3 regions of the Fictibacillus nanhaiensis genome follow, and region 2 is predicted to be linked to each of the others. Evidence: riboswitches for the same ligand, from Rfam matches in the RefSeq annotation. Region 2 holds a riboswitch; each other region holds the start of a gene.
The links. A riboswitch is a leader RNA that binds a small molecule or an ion and turns the genes downstream of it on or off. The one in region 2 is predicted to bind S-adenosylmethionine.

Region 1: linked by a shared signal. The riboswitch ahead of ACFS5O_RS08145 (methionine ABC transporter ATP-binding protein) and the one ahead of ACFS5O_RS13485 (alpha/beta hydrolase) in region 2 are both predicted to bind S-adenosylmethionine.
Region 3: linked by a shared signal. The riboswitch ahead of ACFS5O_RS14030 (bifunctional homocysteine S-methyltransferase/methylenetetrahydrofolate reductase) and the one ahead of ACFS5O_RS13485 (alpha/beta hydrolase) in region 2 are both predicted to bind S-adenosylmethionine.

The regions. Positions count from the first base shown of each region.
Region 1 is NZ_JBHUPF010000006.1:907,327-914,541, forward strand. Features, by position in the region: gene ACFS5O_RS08105 (YusG family protein) at 1-141, shown strand, start outside; gene ACFS5O_RS08110 (general stress protein) at 201-521, opposite strand; gene ACFS5O_RS08115 (toprim domain-containing protein) at 762-1,109, shown strand; gene ACFS5O_RS08120 (PQQ-dependent sugar dehydrogenase) at 1,113-2,165, shown strand; gene ACFS5O_RS08125 (thioredoxin family protein) at 2,170-2,511, shown strand; gene sigI (RNA polymerase sigma-I factor) at 2,978-3,748, shown strand; gene ACFS5O_RS08135 (anti-sigma-I factor RsgI family protein) at 3,839-5,014, shown strand; gene ACFS5O_RS08140 (hypothetical protein) at 5,135-5,479, shown strand; SAM riboswitch class I at 5,559-5,689, shown strand; gene ACFS5O_RS08145 (methionine ABC transporter ATP-binding protein) at 5,998-7,023, shown strand; gene ACFS5O_RS08150 (methionine ABC transporter permease) at 7,016-7,215, shown strand, end outside.
Region 2 is NZ_JBHUPF010000006.1:1,906,766-1,913,980, forward strand. Features, by position in the region: gene ACFS5O_RS13470 (Ger(x)C family spore germination protein) at 1-984, opposite strand, end outside; gene ACFS5O_RS13475 (GerAB/ArcD/ProY family transporter) at 977-2,089, opposite strand; gene ACFS5O_RS13480 (spore germination protein) at 2,106-3,620, opposite strand; SAM riboswitch class I at 3,781-3,902, shown strand; gene ACFS5O_RS13485 (alpha/beta hydrolase) at 4,023-4,829, shown strand; SAM riboswitch class I at 4,877-4,993, shown strand; gene ACFS5O_RS13490 (MetQ/NlpA family ABC transporter substrate-binding protein) at 5,122-5,943, shown strand; gene modB (molybdate ABC transporter permease subunit) at 6,257-6,913, shown strand; gene ACFS5O_RS13500 (hypothetical protein) at 6,945-7,085, opposite strand.
Region 3 is NZ_JBHUPF010000006.1:2,014,302-2,021,516, forward strand. Features, by position in the region: gene ACFS5O_RS14005 (nitrite/sulfite reductase) at 1-276, shown strand, start outside; gene ACFS5O_RS14010 (DUF3906 family protein) at 291-512, shown strand; gene cobA (uroporphyrinogen-III C-methyltransferase) at 525-1,310, shown strand; gene ACFS5O_RS14020 (sirohydrochlorin chelatase) at 1,311-2,063, shown strand; gene ACFS5O_RS14025 (NAD(P)-binding protein) at 2,079-2,717, shown strand; SAM riboswitch class I at 2,719-2,833, shown strand; gene ACFS5O_RS14030 (bifunctional homocysteine S-methyltransferase/methylenetetrahydrofolate reductase) at 2,898-4,748, shown strand; gene metH (methionine synthase) at 4,741-7,215, shown strand, end outside.

The sequences.
Region 1 (7,215 bases), 1.0 Mb from region 2:
CGCTTTACAAATCAGGGAAACATGTATGAGATGGCTGAGGGTTTTGAATTTGATGCTGATAAGATTTATAAACGTGAAAAGCCTGTAGAATTACCAAATCCATCAAAATATGTGGATGAATGTGATAAAGGTTGGTGCTAATTTCAGCACTCAGAGGATGATGTCAACGTGTTACCTTGGCAGTCATCCTCTTTTTCCATTTAATTTAGTTTGTTTCGTTCAGCACTACCGCCTTTTGATCCGATCTTCTGATAGAAACTTTTATCTTGTTTTTGGGAAGTAGCGGTACCACCTTTTTTTCCGATTTCCTGATAAAACGTTTTATTGTGTGTGTTAGAGGTAGAGCTGCCGCCTTTTCTTCCGATTTCCTGGAAAAAAGTCGTGCTATGCTTTTTTGATGTGGAGGTACCGCCTTTTTTTCCAATCTGTTGATAGAATTCTTTTCCGCGTGATTTGGATGTTTTCTCTCCACCTAATCTGCCTGCATCAGCTCGGCTCATTTTTGGTTCTGTTTTTGCCATGTGATGACTCCTCCAATATTCGTTTTATGACACCTAAATTCCCTTAAGTAACAGGTTGTCAAACGCGATTGAGAAGAATTAGTACAAAACGCATACATCAAATACAAATAGGTAGGAAAATAGGAAAAAGGGGTATAGTAATAAAGAACATCTCTTGCAGGATTTTAATAAAATAAAGCAAATATATAATCTAAGCGATGCATTCATTTTATAGTCTTCAAAGTATAGGAGAGATGAGTAATGAATGAAATCAAAAACAAAGTAATTATTGTCGAAGGTAAATCAGATAAGGATAAGTTAGCCGCAATCCTGGATGAACCGGTTGAAATTATTTGTACGAATGGAACGTTAGGTTTGGATAAATTAGAAGAGCTGGCATTAGCCATTGAAGATCGAGATGTTTATATTCTGGTCGATGCTGATGATGCAGGTCATAAACTAAGAAAGCAACTGCAACGTGAATTACCGAATGCGGAGCATTTATATATTAATAAGATGTACAGAGAAGTTGCAAAAACACCTCTGATGTACCTTGCAAAGGTATTGGTAGGTGCACATTTTAATATTCAAAAGAATTGTTTAGGCTAGGCTATGAAAAAAAATTGGTACAGTCTTCTAACTGCCTTTTGCTTGATTAGTGGTTGTAGTCCTTTAAATAAAGATGAAGGAAGTCCGTCTTCCAAAGATGTTGTGAGCACAAAGTTAAATATCCCTTGGCAAATAAACAGTACCCCAAAACAAATGTGGATCAGTGAACGAACTGGGGGGCTTGTTTTATTAGGGCCAAATCAAAAAAAGACCTCTTATTCCCCTATATTTTCAGAAGCTTTGGCTGATGGCGGGGAAGGAGGTTTTCTTGGCTTTCTTTTAGATCGAGATTTCGAAACCAATAAAATAGCTTATGGCTATTATACGTATGAAAAATCAGGTGGTTTAGTAAATCGAGTGGTTGAGATGCGCTTTGAGAATGATGAATGGAAAGAAAGCAGAATCCTTCTTGATGATATTCCGGGTGGATACACACATAACGGTGGAAGAATGGAATGGGGACCAGATCAAAAGTTGTACATAACAACGGGGGATACCGGAGAAGAAGATCTCTCTCAAAGCTTAGAAAGCCTGGCTGGGAAAATTCTAAGAATAAATAAGGATGGTTCTTTTCCAGAAGATAATCCTTTCTACCCTTCTCCAATCTATTCATATGGTCATCGTAATCCACAAGGAATGACATGGGATGATAAAGGTACCATGTTTGCTGCGGAGCATGGATCATCCAATTATGATGAGATCAATAAAATTAAGCCAGGTAAAAATTACGGATGGCCGCTCGTTCGAGGGGATGAGAAAAGGGATGGCTTAGAACCACCTTGGATTCACTCTAGTAATGATACATGGGCACCTTCTGGCATCGACTATAAAAACGGGTATCTGTATGTGGCAGCTCTAAGAGGAGAAAGCGTAAAGAAGGTTAGCATCTCATCTAAAAAGATAACCTCAATTGTTTCCAATGAAGGACGGATTCGTGATATCCTTATTGAAGATAACAAAATGTTTGTTGTAACGAACAACAAAGATGGAAGAGGGCAGCCATCAAGCGATGACGATGTGTTGCTAACTGTATCACTAGAAAAAGTAATGGAGTAATACCATGAAGGAAATCACTCGAAAAAATTGGGAAACCGTTATTGAACAATCGCTGCAACATCCATATTTTTTGTATCTGGAGACTCCGCTTTGTGGGACTTGTAAAATGGGGAAGAAGATGTTTGAGGTTGCTGTGGAAACGATACGTGTTCAAAAAGACGAAAATATAGCCGTAGGTGTTAGTAATATTAATGAGATGCCTGAGCTTGCTGCCAAATATGGAGTAACTAGCGTGCCCTGTTTACTCATTCTGTCTAGAGGAATTGCTATTGATCGAATTTATGCGCTTCAATCTGCGGGGAATATTTATAAATCCATGTTAAAACTAGTGGAAAAGGAAGATTAAGGATGGACAAAATGTGGGATACACCCCACATTTTTTAATTCATCGCCTAATTCTACAAAAAACTATGTTTTTCGGGGGTTAAATCTTAAGAAATATATGGGAATTTAATGTCGTGAACACATCCTTTTGTAACAATTAAGGATGTGTTTTTTTATTTTAAAATAACGTTAATAACTCTAATAGAGGGGTTTTCAAGCGTTATAGAGAAATTATCAGTTTGTTTTGTCAATTCAGTACTTTAACGATAACGTCACAAATGTTACGGACGTTGTAATATTGTTATAGAACTGTATCCTACAAATGTCAAAAGTCATGGTATAAATGAATAGGAGAGCTTGTTTGCATGTTTGCTCCCTAGCTTATTGTGGTAAATAAGAATGATTTTATTTTTAAAATAAAAATATACGATTCACTAATAAACGAAACAAAAGGCAAAGCAATTTTTTAACTGAGGTGATTGATAATCATGGCATCTTTAAATTTAAATGCAGTATTCCCGATGGGGAAAAATAAATTATCGAGTAATAAATTAACGAGCATAGAAGATAAAGTTCTAACGATCCAAGCAAGAGACGATGAAAAACTTAGAAATGAACTGATTGGTGATTACCAACCATTCATTAAAAAAGTAACATCAAAAGTATGCAGTCAATATATAGATCGTACGATGGACGAGTTTAGTGTAGGTCTTTTTGCCTTCAACGAAGCGATAGATCAATACCAAGAAGGTCAAGGAAGCCGTTTCTTGTCTTTTGCTGATATGGTTATTCGTCGCAGAGTCATTGATTATATCCGTAAAGAAGTCCGCCAGAACCGATTGATCTTTTTGCAACCCGATGAGGAAGACGAAGAAGGTCGTTTAGAAGAAAGTTATGCTGAACAAAAAGCTGCGATGGATCATTTCGAAGACCAGATTCAAGTAGAGAATCGGGTTTATGAAATTGAAGAGTACCAAAAGCTATTAAAAACGTTCGGACTGAACTTTAAAGTACTAAGTAAGCATTGTCCGAAACATGTGGATGCACGTGAAAATGCAAAAGAAATCGCACGTCTTTTAGCTGAGAACGAAGAACTTGCCGCGTTTTTAAAAGAAAAAAAGCAATTACCAATAAAAGATTTATTAAATATGGTATCCTGTAGTCGTAAAACCATAGAGAGAAATCGAAAGTATATAATAGCAGTTTCACTTATATATTTAGGCGATTTTCAAGCGCTGAAATCATACATTCAGCCATAAGGTGAGGTAAATAAGGTTACCGGCAAGGGAATGCGATGTTCTCTTGCCTGTAAATTTATACTGATCCTGCTACATGCGGGAGGGATATCATTGAAGAACGGCAGCGGCATCGTTATTGAAGTTCAGAATAAAAAAGCAACTCTTCTTATGAAGGACGGAACCTTCGTGACAGTAAGAGTACCAGCAGGAAAAAGACCTCTTGTAGGTAATGAATACCAGGCTTCTTATTTTTCAAACAAAAAAAGAAGTCTTTTTGTGTTGCCGTCCATTTCGTTTTCAGTCGCAGCTTTGATCGCCTTTCTTTTTCTTTCGGGTCTCATGCCGAATAGCAGCCATTCCGCTGCGGCTGCATATGTTAGCTTTGATATCAATCCAAGCCTCGAGGTTGGCGTTGACGACGAAATGAGAGTTGTTGAAATGGATGCTTTTAACGATGAAGCTAAACAGATCGTTAAGAAATACAATTTTTCTACTGACGATCGTTTGCCGTTTGAAGTATTTGCGGATCAACTCATTAAAGCTTATCAATCAGAAGGCTATATGGAAGAAAATCAATCCATGTTGATCACTACAGTATCTGATAAATCGAGTGATAAGAAAACCAAGCAGGAATTAGATCAGGCGCTGAACGCTATTGTGAAGAAAGCCGTCGTTCAGTATCCTGTAGCCATTACTGTTTCTGAAACGAACCATGAAGTTCGAAAAAAAGCAAAACAACTAGGCGTATCTTCTGGTAAATACACAGCTTTTCAAGAAGCAACGAAGAACGACAAACAACTTAAAGAAGAAAAGATTAAAGAAGTGAAGTTTCAAGAACTTAAGGTAAATGCCACTTCTTCTAAAGATATTAAATCTGTTCCCCATCCACGTAAAATTAAGGCTGCACCACATGAAGTCAAAGGAAAGTCTTCTGATGAACGTATGAAAAAAGAAGCTAAACAACATTCGGTTAAAGAGTCTAAAGAAAACCTTGTTAAACCTCAAAAGGTTACGAACGAAAAACGAAATGATGAAGAACGCAACAAAAACATCAAGTCTAATAACAAAAATGGTCTTAAGCAACAAGAGAAAAAAGTAGAACCTAAAATGATGAAGGATCCTGCGAGGTCCCAAAAAAACGGTAAGAACTTTAAACAACCAAAAGAACAAAGAAAAGAAAACAAACAGCAGGATAAGAACTACAACAAGCAAAATAATAGAAACGAAACTAAAAAAGATGATCAAAGACATGAAAATGATAAGCAAGAAAAGAAACATAAACACTAATTATGAGATAACGTGTCGTAAAACCAATTACGATTCCTTCTGGCTGTCGAAGGGTTTATAAAGGTATATGAATATTCCTCTAGAATCGGTGAAGTAACAACCAATTCGGGGGGATTTTTAATGTTGGATATTCGCTACTTTGAAAGTCAAATCGCAAAAAGTCCATATCTTTCTCTTTATAATATTCCGGTAAAGCCCAGTTTTAAATGTAAGGATGACACCACACTGAAAATTGAATACAGAGAAGGAGAGCGGAACAGAACAGTCACGTTTACAGGAAATCCGAAGTATCTATCGTTGTTACTTGAAGGGAAAATGAAGCTTAGCACATTATTGAGACAAGAGATGATTGAGTTCCAAGGTACACTGAGACAACGCTTAAAATGGGAAGCGATTTTTTACTTGAGTTCCCATTGGGAAGAAATCTCTGCTGGGGTATTAGTTCGAACTGCTAAAAATATTTGACACGAATCGACAAGGATGATAATATTCTTCACAGTGATTCATAAATGCATCGCTTTAACTTAATAAAGTAACACTTTTTTACTTATCACGAGAGGTGGAGGGACTGGCCCTATGAAACCCGGCAACCGCTAGATCATTGCATTCTTATGAATGGTGAACTAGAAAGGTGCCAATTCCTGCAAGGCTTTAAGTAGTCTTGGGAGATGAGGAGAACGTGCATAGAATATAATATGCCTTTCTGCTCATATTGAAGCAGAGAGGCATTTTTTGTTGTTTATCCTAAAGTGATTACAAGTTGATGTTTAGTTAAGACATCACTGAGTAGTTGATTGGAGTGGAAGGTGCGAGACTCCTGTGGGACGAGCGGTCAGGTGAGACCCTTAAGGGCGCAAAGCGGCAAGGGGCTCACCGGTCGCCCCGCGGAAAGCGAGCATCCTGAAATGGAGATCAACCACGTTCAAAAGCAACATTGTATGCTGAAGATAGCAATATTTTAGATAAGAAATGAGGTAAGAATCTTGATTAATTTACAGTCAGTCCGTAAAGTCTTTCAAACCAAAGATGGTGAAGTAAAGGCAGTTGATACGGTAGATTTAAACATAAAGCAAGGAGAAATATACGGAATTATTGGTTACAGTGGCGCGGGTAAGAGTACATTGATCCGAATCCTTAACATGTTGGAGCGTCCGACTAGCGGTACAGTTACGATCGGTGGCAAAAACATGTCTGAGTTGTCATCGAAAAAACTTAGAGAAGCCAGACAAGAAATCTCTATGATCTTTCAGCATTTTAACTTGTTATGGTCTCGCACAGTAAGAGAAAACATCGCTTTTCCTCTTGAAATTGCGGGTTATCCAAAAGCTAAAATCAAACAGCGTGTTGATGAGTTGATCGATCTTGTAGGATTAGAAGGTCGTGGTGGTTCCTATCCATCACAACTAAGTGGGGGGCAAAAGCAGCGTGTAGGTATTGCGCGTGCTCTTGCTAATGAGCCGAAAGTTCTTTTATGTGATGAAGCCACTTCAGCACTCGATCCTAAAACAACAGACAGCATTCTGGATCTACTTGTTGAGATCAATAAAAAGTTAGATCTGACAATTGTTCTTATCACTCATGAGATGCATGTCATCAGAAAAATCTGTCACCGTGTAGCTGTTATGGAGCAAGGTAGAGTGGTAGAAGAAGGCGATGTTTTAAACGTCTTTAAAAATCCGACAGAACCTATTACGAAGGATTTTGTGAAACAAGTAACAGAACCTGAAGAAACGGTAGATACGATTAAACAGTTCATTTCTGAATTTCCTGAAGGTCGAATCGTTCAGCTGACTTTCATCGGTGGACGAGCGGGACAGCCTTTAATCACAGAATTGATTCGTAAGTATGAAGTGGATGTTAATATTCTTCAAGGGAAGATTACTCAGACTCAGAATGGACCTTATGGGACGTTGTTTATTCAGATAAAAGGTACAGAACCTGCACTAGCTCGTGCAATGGAGTTTTTAAATAGTGTGCAGGTTGAAGTAGAGGTGATTCATAATGCTTAGTACATGGTTCCCAAATGTTCAATGGGACGTTCTATTAGAAGCTACAAAAGAAACGTTATATATGTCGGCTATCTCAGTTGTCATTACATTTTTCTTAGGGCTCGCTCTCGGATTAGCGTTATTCTTAACTTCTCCAGGAAACTTGTGGGGAAATAAGTTTTTAAATAGCATCATTGCCATAATCGTTAACGT
Region 2 (7,215 bases):
TCGAGTTCTACTTCTAGCAAGATCTCCTAATCCAATCGTATCAACCTTTGCTTTTTGTAATTTCTTCACGATTTTATTTGTTCGTTTATTCATCGCTTTTTCTGTAGCACTTTCAAGCTGCTCGATAAGAGCTGGATTACTTACCGGAATTTTAGGCGCTTCACTTACTCGTCCTTTCACTTTTACCGAAATGTCTACTGATGGAGAGCGTTTCACGTTTTTAAATTGATACTCTACTTTAGATGACAGGTTTTGAATCGTAAAAAATTGATTATTTTTAAATTTTACTTCATAGATGCCTTTTTCAAAGGGTTCCATGAGAAGCTTTAAAAGGAAAGAATCTTCAAGTTTCAATTGTCCAACCATTTTATCGTCTTTTAAGAGAGCTGTTCCTATTACTCTTATTCGATCACCTTGCTTCTCTATGAGTGGCAAGTTTGGATCCATTCCTTTTCCGTAATATCTATACAAAAAATCATGTATGTTTGACTTTGGTATGTTTGCGTTCATATTTTGATCAAGCAGTTGAAGCAGATACTTAGAAGGTGTTTCGCTGAGTGGGTATTGTTGCTTTAGTAAGGTTTTCGTACTTCCTTTAACGATTGCCATATAAAGATCGCGCCCTAAAGATGGATCACGCTGAAGTGTGTCTACTAGATCATAGATACCATTTTCAGCTAAACGATGATTATAAAGAGCGATATCTAAGCGTCCGATTTCGAATGGTTTAGGTGATTCAGCTTGTTCCAATGCTCTTGCCATCTTGCTCGTATTCGTAGTTGCTGTGAAAACTTCCGAAATGGGAGGGACATCTTCACCTCTTTGTGGAATCGCTACCATTCCGTTTAACTCCACTTGGCTGTTTGACTTATAATCATAACCTACGGCGGAAACGAGCTGAACATCTTCAAGAATCTTCTTGCTTGGAAAACAGCCTGTTAGCAGGAATAAAGTGAAAACGATAATCATATTTTTTCTAACCATTACTTGTTTTCCTTCCTTTTCCTTTTCCGTTTCCTTTTCCTAAAATAAGTTGGATCACAAATAGAAAGGGAATGTAAGCATATAGAATATAAAAACCAATCTGAGAAACTTTCGTGTTCAGTATGTCTACTTGCTGCCTGTCAACGACTAAGATACTGCATATGAAGATTATGAACATCATCGTTCGAAGTGCGCTTTTTTGCTTGATTTTATATAACCGGTGAATTCCGCGACTAACCGACCAAAAACCAATACAGATGTTAGGAAGAATTACGAAGAGCCAAAGAGCGATTCCAGCATATTCAAAACGTTGTGCAAAAGGAAGGTCAACGATTTTCCAAAGCGTTAAAGTCGCCCAAATCGTATGTTGAAGCTGCTCTTGATTAAAATAGACAAAAGATACAAACACAGTGATCAGGTAAGTAAACATCGTAAACAGGTTACCCAAATGTGCCCATTTTTGAGACTTTTCAGGATGTTTTAAGAAAGGCAGGTATAACAAAATGAGCTCAAAACCTAAATAATCAAGAGTAACCCCTTTTGTTGCAGCCATCAAATCACTAAAAGAATGGTCAAGAATAGGTAAAAAATTCGTATAATGTGCATTTTTAAGTGCGTAGTATTTTAATAAGAACAAAGGCAGTGACATAAAAAATCCTAATACGGAGAGCCCTGCTACAACCCGGATTCCTCCTATAACATAGGAATAAGCTAGTCCTAATAGGATAAAGGTGATGATCGGTGTTCCGAGTTCAGGAAAGATCCAAATCTGAATCACTTCAATATACGTTCTAAGTACAGTTAGAATGGTTGAACTAAAATAAATTAAAAGTAAAAAGCTTAGTGTACCACCGATCCATCTGCCAAATAAATTTCTATGTACACCGATGATATCAGCGTTTTCTCTAGAAAGGATTCGATAGATCATCCAGATCAACACGTTGAACAAAAGCCCCCCGATGATTACAGAAATCCATGCATCATGTCCAGCTGTCTTTGCGATATATCGCTCGAACCCAAGAATTCCTACACCAATCTGCATCGTTGTAACCATATAAAAAGCCATATAAGGTGATATCTGCTTGTTTTCACTGATCTGAGACATACATACCCCTCGCTTTTTAGTCTTCTATGTCATGTTTTTCTTTTGCGCGCTTTTTATTCATTTTCGCCTTATCTTGCGGTCGAACAGATGATGGACGGCTGTTCTGCACACTAAAAGGCATACGGATGAGTGCATCTTTTAAATCATTTACACGAAGCGGGTATAGGGGTGCGATGTAAGGTCTTCCGAGAGAAGTAAGTTTTAATAGATGTGAAACAATAAATGCAAAGCAGATCGCAACACCAAGTACACCTAAGAACTGTGCAAATATTAAAAAGGGAAAACGAAGCAAACGAATCGTGTTACTCATCTGATAGACAGGTGTTGTAAAAGAAGCGAGTGCGGCTAGAGCTACGATGATTAGAAGAACGTTACTCGTTAAACCAGCTTGAACCGCTGCCGTTCCAATAACGATACCTCCAACGATACCGATCGTTTGACCGACTTTAGATGGTAGCCTCGCACCAGCTTCACGAAGTAACTCAATCGAAAGTTCTAGTACGATAGCTTCTAATATAGGTGGAAATGGAATATCGTTACGTGAAGCCACAAGTGTAGCTAAAAGATTTTCTGGAATCATCTCATAATGAAACGTTAGTACAGCAACATAAAGCGGCGTTGATAACACTGAAAACATAACCGCCATCAATCGGATCAACCGAAAGACAGAAGCGAGCGTCCAATTTAAAAAATAGTCTTCAAAAGCTGAAAAGAATTCTACAATAGTTGTCGGGCCGGTCAGTGCATGAGGAGATCCATCAGCCATAATCGCCACTTTCCCTTCAGACAAAACACTGGCTACTCGATCAGGTCTTTCTGTATCAATGAGCTGTGGAAAGGGAGAGTTCTCGTTGTCTGAGATCATTTGATTGATATAGGAACTGTCTACGACATGATCGTATTCGATGTCATTAACACGTTGAATCGCAGTGTTCACATTCTCTGCATCAGCGATTCCGTCAATATAGATAATGGCAACTCTCGTTTTAGAAAGTTTTCCAACACGCACTTCTTTTACTGTAAATTCAGGAATAGGAAGTCTTTTACGAATCAAGTTTAAATTGGTATCCAAAGATTCTACGAATGCTTCCTTTGGACCAACAACACTAAATTCGGTTTCAGGAATCGAAATCTGCCTGTTTTCAGTCGACAGACTGGGAACGAGCAAACCTTCTGGGTCGCCTTTATTCATTTGAATGAGAATAAAGCCTTCTGTTACTTTGTTCGCGATGTCATGAACATCATTCGATTTGACCATTCCATCTAAAGGTAGATGCTTCTGGATATCGTCTAAATTTTTTAGAGGCATTTCTGTTATATACGGTAATAAATCACGATGAAGAAATTCGGGATTTACAAGTGTTTTATAATAAGAGATATAGAAGGTGCTAAGAGATGTTTGCTTCACAGTAGAAAAGTCGGCTGAAGCGGTCAGCTTTTTCATGAGTTCTGGAAATGTCAATGTACCTTTTGTAGAATTTGATTTAGCTTCTTGTTGTTGATTTTTCTTTTTTTTCTTAAAAAATATCATTGATATCACCCGTTCGTTAATACGTCGTGAACCTACTACATTCCATTAGCATTTCCTTGGCACATAAAAATATTCTCTAAGGTGGAATGTACCGTTATGATATATAACATTGACAACCATGAGCGAGTAGCCTATGATTATCATTAAATGAATAACCAAACTCTTATTAAGAGCAGGCGGAGGGATTTAGCCCTATGAAGCCCGGCAACCATCGGCGAAACATGAAAGGTTTTGACCGAAACGGTGCTAAATCTAACAGCATTCTTTGCTGAGAGATGAGAGAACGAACGGATATTTTAGTATGAAACCGTGTTCTCAAAGGGAACATGGTTTTTTGTTTTTTATAAGGCAAGATAAGACGATTGCGATTAAAGGTATTTTATAAGAAAAGGAGTGGGTGATATGGTGGCATCGGATTGTATATGGTGGAAGGGAAGAAAACTGGCTCACACCCTTCATTTACCTCAGGCAAATGGGGTAGGTGAAAAGAAGACTCCGTTAATTATTATCTGCCACGGTTTTACAAGTACACGAATTGGCGTTGATCGTTTATTTGTAAAAACGGCTCAAGCTCTTGTTAAACTTGGATATGCTGTATTGCGTTTCGATTATGCAGGCTGCGGTGAGAGTGAAGGGGAGTATGGAGAAAATGAATTTGCCTGTTTTATTGATCAGACAAAGGAAGTAATTTCTTTTGGAAGCAAACTCCCTAGTGTTGAGGAACGTTCTATAACTTTAATTGGTCATAGTTTAGGTGGAGCTGTTGCGGCTTGCACGGCAGCGGATGATGATCGAGTTCATAATGTTATCACGTGGTCGGCTGTAGGAAATCCATTTGCCGATATTAAAGAAATCGTTGGTTACAACGGAGAGCACGCTGTTGTTGATCACTTAGGGTATGCCATAACAGAAGAATTTTTGTTTTCACTTGAGTCTTATTCGCCACTAGAGGCTATCCAGCAATTTAGTGGAAACGCACTGTTTATCCATGGAACGAGTGACCCAGTTATTTCTTGTAATTATTGTTTGGATTATTATGAACACTCTATTAGAGCAATGAGAGGTACAACTTCCATGTTTCTAATAGAAGGTGCAAATCATACGTATTCTTCTATTAAGCATTTTGACAAGCTTATAACTGCCACTTCAGAATGGTTGTTAACGAACGTAACAGTACCTGTTCAGAATAATTTGAAAAAAAGTGTTTGACAACTTGTTGAATACCTGTAATAATACTAAGTAATTTGATAGGAATACTCTTATTGAGAGCAGGTGGAGGGAATTAGCCCTATGAAGCCCGGCAACCATTCATGTTGAACAGCCAATATGAAAACGGTGCTAAATCTAACAGTGGTCACACTGAGAGATGAGAGGATAATCGGAAATGTTTTTCGAGAAGCCTTCTGTCTCTTTTATGAGATCAGGAGGCTTTTTTTGTACCACCTCTTAAGAGAGCTTTTATCAAAGGTTATATAGAAAATAATGGATAGGGGATCAGATCATGAAAAGAATCATTCAAGTATTACTCGCAAGTTTGGTGGTATTCGCATTAGCAGCTTGTGGCTCATCCACAAGTGGTGGAGAAAAAACAGAAAAGTTGGTAGTTGGGGCATCAAATGTACCACACGCTGAAATATTAGAAGAAGCGAAGCCGCTTTTAAAGGAAAAGGGTATTGAATTAGAAATTGTAAAATTCCAAGACTATATCTTACCGAATAAATCACTTTATGAAAAAGAAATAGATGCAAACTATTTTCAGCATATTCCATATTTGACTCAACAGGTGAAAGATAATCCGAAGTATAAATTCGAAAACGCAGGTGCTGTTCACTTAGAGCCGATGGGGGTTTACTCAAAAAGACATAAATCATTAAAAGACATTCCTAATGGTGGGAAAGTAATCTTGAGCAACTCTATCGCTGAGCACGGCCGTATCCTTTCAATCTTTGAAGCAGAAGGACTAATCAAGCTAAAAGAAGGTAAAGGTTATGAAGCGCAAATAAGCGATATTGTAGAAAATCCGAAAAACCTTGAATTTGTAGCAGACATTGATCCTGGTCTTTTAACAAAAGCGTATGAAAACGATGAGGGCGATGCGATTGTCATCAACACAAACTATGCGATCGATGCAGATTTGAATCCGAAGAAGGATTCTATCGCATTGGAAGGATCTGAGTCACCATTTGCGAATATCATTACAGTTCGTGAAGGCGATAAAGATAAGAAATCAATAAAAACCTTATTAGAAGTACTTCATTCAAAAGAGATTACCGATTTTATCGATAAAGAGTACAAAGGTTCTGTGCTAGCTGTAAAAGAGTAATTAAATGAGCTGTCTAGATGGGGAAAGGTACTCGTCTAGGCAGCTTTTATAATGAATTAAAGTGTTTAGTAGGGAGCCTGGAAGTCTCTTTTAAAGGAATTAAGTCTAAAGAAGAAAAATTAAGTTTAGAAAAGAAAAATTAAGTCGTAATGAGCTTCGATTAAGTCGTTCTAGAGATCAATTAAGTCTACATTCAAAAATAAAGGCCGTTCGACAATTTCGACACCTTTCACACTATACAAAGTACGGTATGATATGATGAAGACGTATAAATTCAGTTATTAATCATTGTGGTAAGCGGGTGAAAAAGGAAATGGCAATAGAATTTTGGTCACCTGTCAAATTATCAATCGGCATAGCGTTGACTGCTTCATTGATCGTGATTCTTGCAGGTCTATTTTTTGGCAGAATCATGGCTCATCAGAGGTTTAAAGGGAAAACGTTGATCGAAACACTTTTCCTACTTCCGCTCGTGTTACCTCCTACGGTAGTTGGATTCTTATTGATTGTTCTATTCGGTCGAAATGGTCCAGGGGGACAGTTGATAGATTTGCTCTTTAGACAACCAATTATGTTTACATGGTGGGCGGCAGTTATTGCGTCTGCAGTCGTTGCGTTTCCACTCATGTATCAATCGGCAAAAGCAGGATTTGAATCGATTGACGCAGATATTGAGAATGCTGCAAGGGTTGATGGCGCGAATGAATGGGCCATATTAAGAAAAATCTCAATTCCTCTATCTGTTCGTGCACTCTTATCTGGTGCAATTCTGAGTTTTGCACGTGCATTAGGAGAGTTTGGCGCAACGCTCATGTTTGCTGGAAATATTCCGGGTAAAACACAGACGATATCAACGGCCATCTATATTGCGATTGAATCAGGACATATGGAGCTCGCTTGGATGTGGGTCGCGAGTGTTATTGGAATATCTTTGTTAATGTTAATAGCTGTTAATCGCATAAGGACATAACCATTGAAGAACCCGAATTGGGTTCTTTTAATTATTCACCAGCTTTCTTCATGTTTTCATATTCCTCATCACGTTCTCCTACCTCTCCATAATCACCGAATTGTTCATTAATTTCTTGTGCAAGACTTGTTAAATATTCATCAGAAAATAAAGGTTTTTTTTGTTTAGACATGTGTAAAACTCCTATAGATCATGAAATAATAAGTTTATGTGATTAACTGTTTATACGTAAAACAATATGTACAACATTTCATAAGCCTATTCAACAAAAATTGTTATTTACTTTTTTAAATGGCGGGAGT
Region 3 (7,215 bases), 110 kb from region 2:
GGCGTATTGTTAAAAACAAAAGAGAAAAAGATGGTTCAAGCCTTTGAGATTTATGTAGGAGGCACACTTGATGATGGCGGAAAGTTTAACGAAAAGCTAAAAGGAAAGTTCCGTGCGGATTCGTTAGACGAAGTACTTTTCCGTTTCCTTACTGTATTTAAAAATACAAAACTTCCAGCAGAAAGCTTTTTTGACTATATAAACCGACTTGGGTTAGAACAGCTTCAAAAAGAACTGGACCGAATTGCTGAAGAATTAGAAGAAAAAGTCTCATAAAAAGGAGTCTCGCTATGTATTTATACAGATTTGAAGTCATTTCAAAATCAACGGTTATACCCGTTGTGATAGCCGCTTCAACAGATGAACAGGCTTTTCAGTTGGTTGACATCGAGCTCGAGAAGTATTTTTTGAAACAGCCTGAAGTTGATGAGATCTCTCTTTATGAAAAGAAAAGAATTCGTACGGGCAACGGGTTCGTGCTTTATGAACGTGAAACGATATTAAATCCTTAAGGAGTGATGATGATGGGAAAAGTATATCTTGTCGGAGCTGGCCCTGGAGATCCAGGATTGATAACCGTAAAAGGTCTGCGTTGTATTCAGGAAGCGGATGTCATTTTATATGATCGATTAGTGAATAAAGAATTGCTCTCTTATGCAAGACCGGACTGCGACTTAATTTATTGCGGTAAACTGCCAAACTACCATTTCATGAAGCAAGAAACAATCAACAGTTTCTTAGTTAAACACGCTCAAAAAGGAAAAGTAGTAACTCGGCTAAAAGGCGGTGACCCCTTCGTGTTTGGAAGAGGCGGAGAAGAAGCAGAAACACTTGCAAAAAGTCGTATTCCGTTTGAGGTGATTCCTGGAATAACATCAGGGATTGCAGCACCTGCCTATGCGGGAATTCCCGTAACACATCGTAACATCGCTTCAAGCTTTGCGGTCGTTACCGGCCATCGTAAAAAAGGTGAAGAAGATGAACTGAAATGGGAAAGTCTAGCGAACGGCATTGATACGTTAGCGATCTATATGGGAGTCGGCAACCTAGGTTATATTTGCGAACAGTTGACGAGACACGGAAAAAGCAAAGAAACACCAGTAGCCCTTGTGGAGTGGGGATCTTTAGAAAATCAACGAACCGTTACAGGTACACTGGATACGATTGAGGAAATCGTGGTTAAAGAACAAATTGAGAATCCGAGCATGATCATTGTCGGTGAAGTTGTTCGACTTCGCAGTGAACTGAAATGGTTTGAAAAGCTGCATGAAGAACCGAGTAAGCTCGCTGCCGTTAGAGAGGCTCTGTAAATGAAGGCATTGCTCTTTATCTGTCACGGTACAAGACTGGCAAAAGGTCGTATGGAAGCGGAAGAATTTGTGAGACTTTGTATGGCACAAGTAGATGTGCCTATCAAAGAGATTTGTTTTTTAGAGCTTGCTGAACCCTCTATTACCCAAGGCTTCGAAACGTGTATACAAAAAGGAGCAACGAGTATCTCTGTGATTCCTGTGTTCTTACTATGTGCTAATCATATAAAAATAGATATTCCAAACGAACTTCACCACTTGCAGAATCAACATCCAGGAGTTGAAGTGATTTACGGGCGTCCATTCGGTGTACACGAAGCCATTTCGCATTTGTTGTGGGAGAAGATCACGAAAAGTACAGTTAGTTTAAGTGAAAATACACATATCTTGCTGGTGGGAAGAGGCAGCACGGATCAAGATGTAAAGCGGGATCTAGATGCAATAGCGGCTAACGTTCAAAACCATTACGGAATTCCTAGTATTCAAGCTTGTTTTTTAACCGGTTCGGTACCGAGCTTTGAAGAGGCTCTATGGAATAGTCGCGAGTTATTTGAACAAATCATCGTTGTGCCTTATCTTCTATTTTCAGGGCTATTAATAAACGGGATGAAACTGACGATAAACCGCTATCAGCTACAATCTAAACAAAACGTAACTCTTTGTGAGACGCTTGGCTACCACCCTATTCTTAAAGATGTTTTACTCACGCGTATCAATGAAACACTTAAAACAAAGAAATATGCATTTTCTTAAAAAGTGAGGAATGCTATGTATCCCATACATGTAAACCTGTCTAGTAAAACGGTCGTTGTAGCAGGCGGTGGAATAGTCGCGTATCGGAAAATTAATGATTTATTGAATGAAGAAGCAATCATTACTGTAATCAGTCCAACTGTTGTTAACGAGATTCAGGAATGGCATGCAGAAAAAAAGCTGACTTGGATTGAAAGAGAAGTGAAACGTGAAGATTTGGAGAAAGCATTTTTAATCATTGCAGCGACCAATACCAAAGAGGTTAACTCTTGGATTGCAGCACAGGCAAGTTCAAAACAGCTTGTGAATATGGCGGATCAACCGCACCTTGGCAATTTTATTGTTCCCAGTGTCGTAAAAAGAGGTAAGCTTATACTCTCTGTTTCCACCTCTGGAGCTAGTCCAAGTCTATCTAAATCTATAAAAAAAGAGCTTCAGCAAAAATACAGTGAAGACTATGAAACGTATTTAGATTTTTTATTCCAATGCAGATCCATCATTAAGAAGGAATTTCCGGAAAAATATCGAAAAGACTTATTAACAAAGCTAACAGATCAGTCGTTTTTATATGACGTAGAAAAACAACGCTCGTATAAACAGGAATTATTAAAGATAATAGAACGCAAATTAGTAAATGAACCAATAAATGAATAAATCCTTATCAAGAGAGGTAGAGGGAGCGGCCCTATGAAACCTCAGCAACCAGCAGCTACAAGCTGAAAAGGTGCTAATTCCTGCGAGTTCAAATGTTGAACTTGTAAAGATAAGAAGACCCCGACGCTTAAAAAAGTCTTCTTTTATAGAAGGCTTTTTATTTTTATAGAGGAGGCTATCATGAGTTTAATCACAGACTTAGAACAAAACAAGATCCTAATCGGTGATGGTGCGATGGGAACGCTTTTGTATTCGTATGGATCTGACTTCTGTTATGAAGAGTTAAATCTTTCTCAAGAAGAACAGATCTATAACATCCACCGCGCTTATTTAGATGCAGGTGCTGATATCATTCAAACGAATACGTATGCAGCAAACTATTCGAAGCTTGAACGTTACGGACTTCAAGATCATGTGAAAGAGATCAATAAAGCGGCTGTTCATATTGCTAGAACAGCGGCTCATAACGAATATGTTGTAGGTACGATTGGTGGAATACGCGGCATTAAACCAAATAGCATTTCTCTGGATGAAATCAAGCGCAGTTTTCGTGAGCAGCTGTATTGTTTGTTGATGGAGAATGTAGACGGCATCCAATTAGAAACGTATTATGACCTGGAAGAACTAGAAACAGTTTTAGAGATTGCTAGAAAAGAAACATCTCTTCCAATCATTGCTCAAGTGTCATTGCAGGAAGTCGGCTTTATGCAGGACCGCACGCCGATTTCAGATGCTTTGAACCGGCTTGAGAACTTAGGTGCTGATGTCGTGGGGGTAAACTGTCGCCTTGGACCTTATCACATGCTGATGACACTTGAGGAAGTTCCATTACCAAATCAGGCTTATCTTTCAGCGTTTCCTAATGCGTCGCTTCCTTCTTATACAGATGGCCGTTTTAAGTATGAAGGGGACGCGGATTATTTTAAAGAATGTGCCCATTTGTTCAGGCAGCAAGGGGTTCGTCTATTAGGCGGATGTTGTGGTACGACGCCTGCCCATATTCGTGCCTTCTCAAGTGAACTTAAAAATTTAGAGCCTGTAACAGAAAAAGAAGTGAAACAAAGAAAGCAAAAGATTGTCATTCAATCAGCATCAAAACCTAAGTATGTTCCACTAAGTGAAGAAGTAAAAAAGAAGCAATCCATTATTGTTGAATTAGATCCACCACGTAAATTAGATACATCGCGTTTTATGGAAGGAGCCAAGGCGTTAAAAGAAGCGGGAATCGACGCACTTACCCTCGCTGATAATTCACTTGCTTCTCCACGTGTTTGCAACTCTGCATTAGGGTCGATTGTGCAGTCCCAACTTAACCTTCGCCCGCTCGTTCATATTACGTGCCGTGACAGAAACTTAATCGGCCTTCAGTCTCACTTGATGGGACTTCACACGCATGGAATACATGAAGTACTAGCTGTGACTGGAGATCCCGCAAGCGTCGGAGATTTCCCAGGTGCTTCATCTGTTTATGATGTCACCTCCTTCGAACTTATTAAGCTCATCAAACAGTTTAATGAAGGGTTATCACTTTCAGGTAAAGAGCTTGGAGAAAAAACATCCTTTACGGTGGGAGCGGCTTTTAACCCTAACATCCGGTCCATTGACAAAGCAGTTGAGCGGTTAGAGAAAAAGATTGCTTATGGCGCAGATTACTTTATCAGCCAGCCTGTTTTTTCAGAGCAAAGACTTATTGAAACATATGAAGCAACAAAACATATTGATAAACCGATCTATATTGGGATCATGCCATTAACTTCTTCGCGAAACGCAGAGTTTCTTCACCATGAAGTTCCTGGAATTAAACTATCTGATTCTGTGCGTGATCGCATGGGCAAGTATAAAGATGATCCAAAACAGGCGTGCGAAGAAGGCTTATTGATTGCCAAGTCGTTATTAGACACAGCTATGGAACTCTTTAATGGCATTTATCTGATCACACCATTTATCCGTTACGAGCTGACCGTAGAATTAGCACAATATGCACGAGCTAACCATCCATCACTATTAGCCAGGAGGTCACAGAATGCCTAAGTCATCAATAGAAAAGCAGCTAGAATCAAAGATCTTAATCATGGATGGTGCGATGGGAACGATGCTTCAAGAAGCCAATCTCACTCCAGAAGATTTTGGCGGTGAGGCGTATGACGGTTGTAATGAGTATTTAAATGTAACGGCACCCCATGTGATCGAATCCATTCATTATAAATATCTTAAGGCCGGCGCGGATATCGTTGAAACGAATACATTCGGCGGTACGAATCTTGTACTGGATGAATACACACTCGGACATAGAGCTTATGAGATCAATAAGCTTGGAGCAGAAATTGCAAGAAAAGCCGTTGATGCAGTTTCAACAGAACAGTGGCCTCGTTTTGTTGCGGGCTCACTCGGGCCGACCACAAAAACGCTCAGTGTTACGGGCGGAACGACGTTTGATGCGTTAAGAGAAGCTTATGCCGAACAAGCACGAGGATTGATTGACGGAGGTGCGGATCTTCTCCTCTTAGAGACAAGCCAAGATATGCTCAATGTAAAAGCTGGTTTTTTAGGAATCGAGCAAGCGATTGAACAAACGGGAAAAAGAATCCCGCTCATGGTTTCTGGAACGATTGAACCGATGGGAACCACACTCGCGGGTCAGTCGATTGAGGCTTTTTATATCTCGCTGAAACATATGAACCCGATTGCAGTGGGATTAAACTGTGCGACAGGTCCTGAATTCATGCAAGATCACATACGTTCCCTGTCCAACTTGTCTACTACAGCAGTAAGCTGTTATCCGAACGCAGGACTTCCTGATGAAGATGGAAATTATCATGAAACACCAGAATCATTAGCCGCTAAGCTATCCGGATTTGCTCAAAAAGGGTGGCTAAATATCGTTGGTGGTTGCTGTGGAACGACACCTGCTCATATTGAAGCACTATCAAAAGTTATGAAGAACTATATACCACGTCAACTGCAAGTAAACGATATTCATATGGTTTCAGGAATCGAACCATTTATCTATGATGATCCAACGTTAAGACCGATCATGGTAGGAGAAAGAACAAATGTTATCGGATCACGAAAATTTAAACGGTTAATTGCTGAGGGGAAGTTTGAAGAAGCGGCTGAAATTGCAAGAGCCCAAGTGAAAGGCGGTGCCCATGTACTCGACGTTTGTTTAGCTGACCCTGACCGGGATGAATTAAGCGACATGGAGAAGTTCATGAAAGAAGCGGTTAAGAAAGTGAAAATTCCATTTGTCATCGACTCTACGGATGAGGATGTTATCGAGCTAGCTTTAAAGTATTCACAAGGAAAAGCCATCATCAATTCGATTAATTTAGAAGACGGTGAAGAACGGTTTGAAAAGGTGATCCCGCTTCTTCATAAATATGGAGCGGCAGTTGTTGTTGGAACGATCGATGAAACAGGTATGGGTGTTTCTGCAGAACGAAAACTGAAAATCGCTAAGAGATCGTATGACCTTTTAGTGGATAAATATAACGTTTCACCTTCAGACATCATATTCGATCCACTCGTATTTCCTGTTGGAACTGGTGATGATCAGTATATCGGATCCGCCCATGCAACAGTTGAAGGGATACGATTAATTAAGAAACAATTTCCAAAGTGCTTAACTATCCTTGGTGTCAGTAACGTATCTTTTGGTTTGCCACCAGTCGGTCGTGAAGTATTAAATGCTGTATACCTATATCATTGCACACAAGCGGGACTCGATTATGCCATCGTAAATACAGAAAAGCTAGAACGTTTTGCCTCTATTGCACCAGAAGAGATTGAAATGGCAGAAAATCTATTATTTCGTACAACTGAAGAAACTTTATCTGTTTTTACAGACTTTTATAGAGGAAAGAAAAAAGAAGTCAAATCAAAGCTGCCTGATATGACATTAGAAGAGCGGCTTCACTATTACATTTTAGAAGGTACAAAAGAGGGTTTGATTCCTGATTTAGAAATGGCTTTAAAACAGTACGCTACACCGTTAGGCATCATTAATGGACCATTAATGGATGGCATGAAAGAAGTGGGCAGACTTTTTAACGATAATCAGTTAATCGTTGCAGAAGTTCTTCAGAGTGCAGAGGTCATGAAAGCTTCTGTTGCCTTTTTAGAGCCATTCATGGAAACGAATGATGAGTCTGCATCAAAAGGAAAAGTTCTTCTCGCAACCGTTAAAGGTGACGTGCATGATATCGGTAAAAACCTGGTAGACATCATATTGAGCAACAATGGTTTTAAAGTAGTTGATTTAGGCATTAAAGTAACGTCTCAAGAATTGATTGAAGCGATTAGAAAAGAACAACCTAACATCATCGGTCTCTCCGGGTTGCTTGTTAAATCCGCTCAGCAGATGGTCTTAACTGCAAATGACATGCGTGAAGCGAACATCTCTACGCCTATATTAGTCGGTGGTGCAGCCTTATCAAGGAAATTCACCGATACAAAGATATCTAAGGAATACGAAGGAATGGTTCTTTATGCGAAAGAT